DNA from 3 places in the Bariatricus sp. TF06-38A genome. Region 2 is predicted to be linked to each of the others. Evidence: predicted binding sites of a transcription regulator. Region 2 holds the regulator's gene; each other region holds the start of a gene.
The links. The regulator HrcA, encoded in region 2, represses chaperone genes, less so after heat shock. The targets are predictions, from matches to a motif close to TGTTAGCACTCNNNNNNNNNGAGTGCTAACA.
Positions count from the first base shown of each region.

Region 1: htpG (molecular chaperone HtpG) is a predicted target of HrcA. The motif match lies at 1,882-1,912, and genes of this name have one in related genera.
Region 3: clpB (ATP-dependent chaperone ClpB) is a predicted target of HrcA. The motif match lies at 1,408-1,438, and genes of this name have one in related genera.

Region 1 is NZ_JAQFCE010000009.1:11,114-14,325, forward strand. Features, by position in the region: gene PG418_RS08785 (FtsX-like permease family protein) at 1-1,787, shown strand, start outside; gene htpG (molecular chaperone HtpG) at 2,018-3,212, shown strand, end outside.
Region 2 is NZ_JAQFCE010000002.1:30,557-33,768, reverse strand. Features, by position in the region: gene dnaK (molecular chaperone DnaK) at 1-91, opposite strand, end outside; gene grpE (nucleotide exchange factor GrpE) at 180-827, opposite strand; gene hrcA (heat-inducible transcriptional repressor HrcA) at 864-1,925, opposite strand; gene PG418_RS02330 (RrF2 family transcriptional regulator) at 2,815-3,212, opposite strand, start outside.
Region 3 is NZ_JAQFCE010000020.1:50,383-53,594, reverse strand. Features, by position in the region: gene PG418_RS13945 (Hsp20/alpha crystallin family protein) at 1-228, shown strand, start outside; gene PG418_RS13940 (DnaJ C-terminal domain-containing protein) at 295-1,329, shown strand; gene clpB (ATP-dependent chaperone ClpB) at 1,496-3,212, shown strand, end outside.

The DNA.
Region 1 (3,212 bases), on a different contig from region 2:
TCACGGACGGACAGGTGAAGATCACAGACGGAGAAAAGCAGCTTGCGGATGCAAAGCAGCAGATCGCAGACGCAAAGGCTGAGATCAAAAAAATCGAAAATCCGAAGTGGTATGTGCAGACGAGAGAGGATGCACTGACGGAATATCAAGGATACGGAGATAATGCAGACCGCATGCGTTCTATTGGAAAAGTGTTCCCGGTACTCTTTTTCCTGGTGGCAGCATTGATCAGTCTGACAACGATGACACGAATGGTAGAGGAGCAGAGAGTCCAGATCGGAACGATGAAGGCACTCGGTTACGGAAAAGCTGCAATTGCAGGGAAATACATTGGTTATGCTCTGATTGCAACGCTTGGCGGAAGTATTTTCGGAGTACTGGCCGGGGAAAAGATCCTGCCGTTTATCATTATTTATGCTTATATGATCCTGTATAAGCATCTGCCGGCGATCCTGGTACCGTACCATATGAGCTATGCACTCCAGGCTTCGGGAATCGCAGTTGCCTGCACACTGATCGCTACGATCGCATCCTGCTACAAAGAGCTGGCAGCAGAACCGGCAGAGCTGATGCGTCCGGCAGCACCGAAGCAGGGGAAGCGGATTCTTCTGGAGCGGATCGGAATTATCTGGAAGCATCTGAATTTTACATGGAAATCGACCGTGCGGAATCTGATCCGGTATAAGAAGCGATTCTTTATGACCATTTTCGGAATCGGAGGCTGTATGGCACTGATGGTAGTCGGATTCGGACTGAAGGACTGTATCTATGAGATCGTCAGCCTGCAGTATGAGAAGGTGCAGTTCTATGATGCGGCAACCTACATGAGTGACGACATATCCGAAGAGAACAGACAACAGCTCCATGATTATCTGGATCAGAATGCAGATATAAAAGAGACGATCGAAGCGCGGATGCAGAAGACCGATGTAAAATCTGCATCCGGTAAAAAGACACTTTATCTGATGGTGCCATCGGATAATGAAAAGATTGAGGACTTTTTAAGCTTCCACAGCAGGACCAATAAGGACGAGGTTTATTCACTGAAAAAAGACGAAGTGATTCTGACTGAGAAAATGGCATCCCTTCTGAATGTAAAGGTGGGAGATGAGCTTACAATCGAGGACGAGGACAGGGGAGACCAGACGGTGACGGTTGGCGCCATCTGCGAGAACTATATGGGCCATTACCTGTATCTGTCACCGGAAAAATACGAGGAATTATATGGTGTACCGGCAGGATATAACACGATCATCTACAGTGTAAAGGACGGAAAGGATGATCAGATCGAGAAGATCGGAACAAAGCTTCTGTCGATGGATGGAGTACTGAATGTAAGTTATACCAGCAGTATTGAAGGAAGGCTGGATGACATGCTGCGAAGCCTGAATCTGGTCATCGTGGTACTGATCGTATCTGCCGGAATGCTGGCATTTGTGGTACTGTACAATCTGAACAATATCAACATCACCGAGCGTCAGAGAGAGCTTGCAACCTTGAAGGTTCTGGGATTCTACGACGGAGAGGTTGCCTCTTATGTATACAGAGAGAATATCCTGCTGACGATCATTGGATCGGTTGTGGGTATGGTGCTTGGTAATCTGCTTCACCGGTATATCATCCTGACGGTTGAGGTGGAAGAGGCGATGTTCGGACGTCAGATACACTGGCAGAGTTATCTGTACAGTTTCTTGTTTACTGTAGCATTTTCTTTATTTGTAAACTGGGTAATGTTCTACAAGCTGAAGAAGATCGATATGGTGGAATCTTTGAAGAGCGTGGAGTAAAAGCTTTTGCAAGTGTATGTCAAAGATTTCTTATAGACGGTATACAAAGAATCGGAAAATATATTTCACAGAAAGTTTATATTCTTCACAGAATTATTAGCACTCTTGCCAAAAGAGTGCTAATTTTCTATTGACATTTAGAAATCAGGGTATTAAGATATTTCATAGACAGAAAAATACGGTATTTGAAACCGTAAAAAGATAGAATATGAAATTTAGGAGTGATAAAAATGGCAGCAAAAAAAGGTAGTCTTTCAATCAGCAGCGAAAATATTTTCCCGATTATTAAGAAATGGGTATATTCCGATCATGATATTTTTGCAAGAGAGCTTGTATCCAATGGATGCGACGCGATCACAAAATTAAAGAAGTTGGACATGATGGGAGAATATACACTTCCGGATGATTATAAAGGAAAGATCCAGGTTATTGTAAACCCGGAAGAGAAGACTTTGAAATTCATCGATAATGGTCTTGGTATGACTGCTGATGAAGTAGAAGAATATATCACACAGATCGCATTTTCAGGAGCAACCGAATTCCTGAACAAATACAAAGATAAGACAACAGAGGACGATATGATCGGACACTTTGGTCTTGGATTCTACTCTGCCTTCATGGTAGCTGATGAAGTTCATATTGATACCCTTTCTTATAAAGAAGGTGCAAAACCGGTACACTGGGTAAGTGAAGGCGGTACAGAGTATGAGATGGAAGAAGGGGATAAAGAGGAAGTTGGTTCTGAAATCACCTTATTCCTGAACGAAGATTGTGTAGAATTTTCAAATGAATACAGAATCCGCGAAGTCCTTGAGAAATACTGTTCATTCATGCCGGTAGAGATTTTTGTATCCAAAGCAAATGCAGAACCGGAATATGAGACGATCCCGGAGGATGAAGTCCTGGATACCGATACGGTTGTTGAACATATCCATGAAGACGCCAAGATGGAAGAAAAAGAAAATGAGAACGGTGAAAAAGAAATGGTTGAAGTTTCACCGGCATCCGACAAAGCAAAGATCGTGAAACGCCCGGTATCGATCAGTGATCCGGCGCCGCTGTGGACAAAGCATCCAAACGAATGCAGCAAAGAAGATTATATTGATTTCTACCGGAAAGTATTTATGGATTACAAAGAACCTCTGTTCTGGATTCATCTGAACATGGATTATCCATTCAACTTAAAGGGTATCCTGTACTTCCCTAAGATCAATACCGAATACGATTCCATTGAAGGAACCATCAAATTGTACAACAATCAGGTATTTATCGCAGACAATATCAAAGAAGTTATTCCAGAATTCCTGATGGTATTAAAAGGAGTCATTGATTGTCCGGATCTGCCGCTTAACGTATCACGAAGCGCACTGCAGAATGATGGATTCGTACAGAAGATCTCCGAATACATTTCCAAGAAAGTTGCTG
Region 2 (3,212 bases):
CTGTATTTGCGATTACGACCGGCTGTCCACCTTCCATAACCGCTACACAACTGTTTGTTGTACCTAAGTCAATACCAATGATTTTGCCCATTATGAAGACCTCCTGTTAATATTATAAAAATTGTATTTTGCTTTGTTATTTATATAAAGTGTATCGTAAATGCGGTACACGGTATATCTTAGTTTGCTACCTTTACCATGCTGTGTCTTACGACTGAGTCACGGTACATATATCCTTTCTGGAATTCCTCGGCTACTACATTTTCACCAAGTTCTTCATCCTCCACATGCATCACTGCATTGTGGAAATTCGGATCGAATTCCTGACCAACTGCTTCGATCGGTTTTACTCCGATTCCTTCCAGTGTGCTCATCATTTGTTTATAGATCTTATCCATTCCATCTACGAACGGATCATCTTTCTTTTCTTCCGGTACGGACTGAAGTCCGCGTTCAAAGTTGTCTACAATCGGAAGAATTTTTTCTACAACATCTTTGGCTCCGATCTCATACATCGCTGACTTTTCTTTTTCAGTACGCTTTCTGTAATTATCGAACTCAGCCATGTGTCTCGTAAGTTTGTCTGTCAGATCTGCGATCTGCTCATCCTTTTTATCTTTTTTATTCTTCTTTTCAAACAGCTTCTTTTTCTTTGGTTCTTCAGCATCTTCGGAATTCGTCTCTTTACCAACAGCTTCTTCCTCTGTTGCTTCGGTTTCTTCCGCGTCTTCCGGTTCCTGCCCTTTTGCCTCCTGCTCTTCGGCTTCTGCCTCCGCAGCTTTCTTTGCTTCTTCCACTGCTTCTTTTACCATTTCTTCATTACTCATCTTTTTATCCAATGGTTCTTCCACCTTTCTTACTTCTTATTCGAGCTTTTTCGGCTCATCCCTGTGGAATATGTCATCCAGCTCTGCCATCAGTGTCTTAAGCGTCTTCATGACATGTTCATAATCCATTCGCTTCGGTCCGATGATTCCGATGGTTCCCTGCATGCCCTCACCCAACTCATATGTTGCTGTGACTACGCTGCAGTCTTTCATGTTCTCCACATTCGATTCATCTCCGATGTATACCTGGATGTCTCTGTCTTCACCGCCGTTTGCCATTGACTTTGTTACCAGAGCGGCAAGCTGCTGCTTTTCTTCAAAAGCACTGATGATCTCCTGTGCGCTCTGCTTATCACTAAGCTCCGGATACTTGAAAATATTCGTCGCGCCACTGGTGTAAATCTCCATGTCGTCATCCAGCTGGATCACATTCGCTACTGCATCCAGGACACTGCTCATCACACCACTGTGGATCCCTGCCTGTTCTTTCAGTCTTGCGATCACTCCCAGATTGATCTGCTCTAGTGAAGTTCCGTTCAGCGAAGTATTCAGAAGCATATTCAGCTTCAATAGTGCTTCATTGCTGAGCGGCTCATCCAGTGTCACGATCTGGTTCTTTACAATGTTGCCTTCCATCACAATCACAACGATCAGCTGATGGTCATCAACCTGCGAAAGCTGGATAAATTTTAATTTGTTCCCGTTGTAAGTCGGAGTCGAAATCATCGTCGCATAATTCGTGTTGTTCGCAAGAACCTTTGCAACCTGCTTCAGAAGTTCTTCCATCTTGTCAGCCTTCTCAAGCATCTGACCTTTGATTTCGGTAATCTCCTGTTCTTTCTGGCTCATCAGCATATCCACATACCATCTGTAACCTTTATCCGACGGAATCCTTCCTGCTGATGTGTGAGGCTGCATGATATAACCAAGCTCTTCGAGATCTGCCATCTCATTCCGGATCGTTGCCGAACTTAAATTCAGATCCGTATACTTGGAAATCGTTCTGGATCCCACAGGCTCTCCGGTCTCAAGATAGTTCTTAATGATTGCATGTAAGATCTTCGTCTTCCGCTCATTAAGTTCCTGTATGGCTTCCATATGCTACCTCCTTTTTGTTATTAGCACTCGTTATGTCTGAGTGCTAACATTTTCTACGCTTATAAATGTACCACTTACTATTCACTTTGTCAACAGGGTTTATGATTTTTTTATTTTTAGTCCGGTTCCACCCGGATATGCTGTCGGATTCCAATTCAATCGGCAAACCATTCCGATGAGCCTCTGAAAGCGAACATTATGTCAGCAAAGGCTTCCATAATGTTCTGAGTCTCATCTCCATTGCCTCAAATGAATTGGAATCCGACAGCATATCCGGGTGGAACCTCACTCAAGCCTATAATAATCGACTTGATTTGGGCGCTTACAGGACATACTATAAAGGATTTACTTGCTTTTTTAACAATACTGTATTGCGTGGGGCGGGACTTAATGGCTGCGCCATTTTCGTCCGCAAATATTGGGATCGGACTGTTTGAAGATGATGTATTTTCTACTTCCTGGGATTAGGCTGTTTTGAGATGATGCATTTTCTACTTTCTGGGAGCTCCACACTTCCACTTAAACAACAACTGGCTGGAGCAACCGGTTTTTTCCGCACATCATCAAACTGGGGCGTCCCGTCTGTATGTTTTCTGTCTTCCAGGAAGAGGGTGGGGAGTTTGGGAGGAAAGGGGGCGGGGCGACCAGGCAGAAAAGAAGGGATTCCAATTCATTTGAGGCAATGTAGATGAGACTTAAATCATTGTGGAAGCCATTGCTGACACAATGATTGTTTTCGGAGGCTCATCGGAATGATTTGCCGATTGAATCGGAATCCCTTCTTTTCTGCCTGAATCGCCTGCTCCCTTCCTCCCAAACTCCCCACTCGACCGTCAAACCAAAAAATACACACCTCAGCCTCCCGGTCTGATGGTGTGCATTTCTTCTATTATATATAGTACATGTCTTGACTGTATTCACTGTATTCCTGATATTTTTGTTCGAGGTCAGAGAGAAACAGATTCTCAAGGATATCCTGTAGTCCTCTGTTCAGACGTTCGATAACTTCACTCTGTACAGCCTGAGCCGCAGCTCTTCCGTTCTCGGCGCCTTCTACCTCCTCTTCTTCGATGAGATAATCACCTTCCAGCGCACGTAATATTTCCGCAACCGAAATCTTTGTGGCAGGCTTCGCCAACAGGTATCCCCCCTGCGGTCCTTTCACACTTTTGATGATTCCGGCTTTTCTGAGTGCCGCAAATACCTGTTCCAGATACTGCGGTGAAATACTGTTACGCTCTGCAATTGCTGCAAGTGCAACATGGGATTCTTTCGAGTATACGGACA
Region 3 (3,212 bases), on a different contig from region 2:
AGTGCAGCGAAAGGTCTTGATCAGGATGAACAGGAGAAAGAAACCGGCAGGTATATCCGCCGTGAACGTTACGCAGGAGCATGTCAGAGAAGTTACTATGTTGGTGAAGATATCACAGAAGAAGATATCAAAGCAGAATTTAAACATGGTATTCTGAAACTCTTTGTTCCGAAAAAAGAAGCAAAACCAGCGGTAGAAGAGAAGAAATATATCACAATTGAAGGTTAATATAGAAGATAAATTTCCCCCGGAGAGCAATCTCCGGGGTGTTTTACAGGCAGGAGGTGACAGAGCATGGCAGCAAAGCGGGATTACTACGAGGTGCTCGGAGTAGCAAAGAATGCAGATGAGAAGACAATCAAAAAAGCTTACCGGAAGCTGGCAAAGAAGTATCATCCGGATACCAATGCCGGAAATCCGGATGCAGAAAAGAAATTCAAAGAAGTAACAGAAGCTTATTCGGTACTGAGTGATCCGGAAAAGAAGAAGATGTACGATCAGTTCGGACACGCTGCATTTGACCAGTCTGCAGGAGGCAGCTATCAGGGCAGTGGATTCGAAAATGGTTTCCAGGGATTCAAAAGTGGTCCTGGAGGATATCAGGAGTATCATTTTACAGGAAATGCAGATGATATTTTCGGAGATATGTTTAAAGATATCTTCCATGGAAGCAGCAGTAAAAGCACAGATGGTTTCGGAGGTCATGGTTTTCACAGAAGCAGTTTCTATGACGATGGATCCGGATTTGGTGGCTTCGGAGGATTTGGTAACCACGGGTCAGCAGGCTTTGATCAGAAAGGTCAGGATCTGAATGCCAGTGTGTCTGTTACATTTGATGAGGCAGCATTTGGATGTGATAAAAGAATTACCTTGCAGGATCAGAGCGGAAAAGCACAGACACTTGAGGTGCATATTCCGGCAGGAATTGACAGCGGAAAGAGCATAAGACTTCGTGGAAAAGGAATGTCGGGAACCGGAAAAGGCGGTGCAGGAGATCTTCTTCTGAAAGTAACTGTTCAGCCGAAAGCCGGATATGAACGAAAAGGTATGGATGTTTATACAACGGTCAGCATTCCTTATACAACTGCCGTGTTTGGTGGAGAAGCAAGGGTGCATACCCTGTATGGTGATGTGATGTGCAAAATCAAAGAAGGAACACAGTCAGGAAGCAAGATTCGTTTAAGAGGAAAAGGAATCGTTTCCATGAAGGATGCAAATGTCCATGGTGATCAGTATGTAACGGTACAAATTCAGGTTCCGAGACATTTAAATCCAGAAGCAAGACAGAAACTGATGGAATATAAGAAAGCCGCTGCCGGAGGAAGATAAAGGATCCGGGGCGTTTCATATAGATGGGACTCAGAAAATGAGTTCGATGATTTGACAGGGAAGTAAAAATTTATATAGATTTAGCACTCGACTATTGACAGTGCTAATAACAAGTGCTATAGTTCGAGTAGAACAAAGATAGCAAGGCAAAGGAGGGACTCATGTTATGAATATCAATAAATTTACACAAAGTTCTATGGCAGCAGTACAGAACCTTGAAAAGATTGCAGCAGATTATGGCAACCAGGAAATTGAACAGGAACATCTTCTGTATTCTTTGCTTACAATAGATGACAGCCTGATTCTCAAGCTGATTGAGAAGATGGGCATTACAAAAGAGACGATGATGAACCGTGTGGAAGAGCTTTTACGGAAGCGTCCGAAGGTACAGGGCGGTCAGATGTATATTGGTCAGAATCTGAATAATGTGCTGATCCATGGCGAGGATGAGGCAAAGCAGATGGGTGATGAATATGTATCGGTTGAGCATCTGTTCCTCGCACTTCTGAAATATGCGAACCGTGAGATCAAAGGTATGATGAAGGAACTTGGAATCACAAGGGAAAGCTTCCTTCAGGTACTTTCTTCGGTAAGAGGTAATCAGCGAGTAACCAGTGATAATCCGGAAGCTACTTATGATACCTTGAACAAATACGGGGAAGATCTGGTAGAAAAAGCCAGGGAGCAGAAGCTGGATCCGGTCATCGGACGTGATGCAGAGATCCGGAATGTGATCCGTATCCTGTCACGTAAGACAAAGAACAACCCGGTTCTGATCGGTGAACCTGGTGTTGGTAAGACAGCAGCAGTAGAAGGTCTGGCACAGCGTATCGTGCGTGGTGATGTACCGGAAGCTTTGAAAGATAAAAAAGTATTTGCACTGGATATGGGAGCACTGGTTGCAGGTGCCAAGTATCGTGGTGAATTTGAAGAGCGTTTGAAAGCAGTTCTGGAAGAAGTCAAGAACAGTGATGGAAACATCATCCTGTTTATCGATGAGCTGCATACCATTGTAGGTGCCGGAAAGTCAGACGGTGCAATGGACGCCGGAAATATGTTAAAACCAATGCTTGCCCGTGGTGAGCTGCATTGTATCGGTGCGACAACTCTGGATGAGTATCGCCAGTATATTGAAAAGGATGCCGCTCTGGAACGTCGTTTCCAGCCGGTTATGGTGGATGAGCCTTCAGTTGAGGATGCCATTTCTATCCTTCGTGGATTGAAAGAGCGTTATGAAGTATTCCATGGTGTCAAGATCACAGACAGCGCACTGGTTGCGGCGGTTACTCTGAGTAACCGTTATATTTCAGACCGTTTCCTTCCGGATAAGGCAATCGACCTGGTTGATGAAGCATGTGCATCCATTAAGACAGAGCTGGATTCTATGCCGACAGAGCTGGATGAGCTGAACCGTAAGATCATGCAGCTGGAGATTGAAGAAGCTGCTTTGAAGAAAGAGGATGACCGACTGAGCAAGGAAAGACTGCAGAAACTGCAGGAAGAACTTGCCGAAGAACGGGAAAAATTCGCAAAGCAGAAAGCACAGTGGGATAACGAAAAACATTCTGTTGAACATGTACAGAAGATCCGTGAGCAGATTGAACAGCTGAACCGTGAAATCGAAGCAGCTCAGAGGAACTATGATCTGAACAAGGCAGCAGAGCTTCAGTACGGACGTCTTCCACAGTTGCAGAAACAGCTGGAAGAAGAGGAAGCAAAGGTAAAAGATGAAGATCTGTCACTGGTTCATGAAAGTGTTACCGATGATGAGATTGCCAAGATTATTTCCCGCTGGACTGGTATTCCGGTTGCAAAATTAAACGAAAGCGAGAGAAGCAAGACACTGCACCTTGCAGATGAACTTCACAAACGTGTCATCGGAC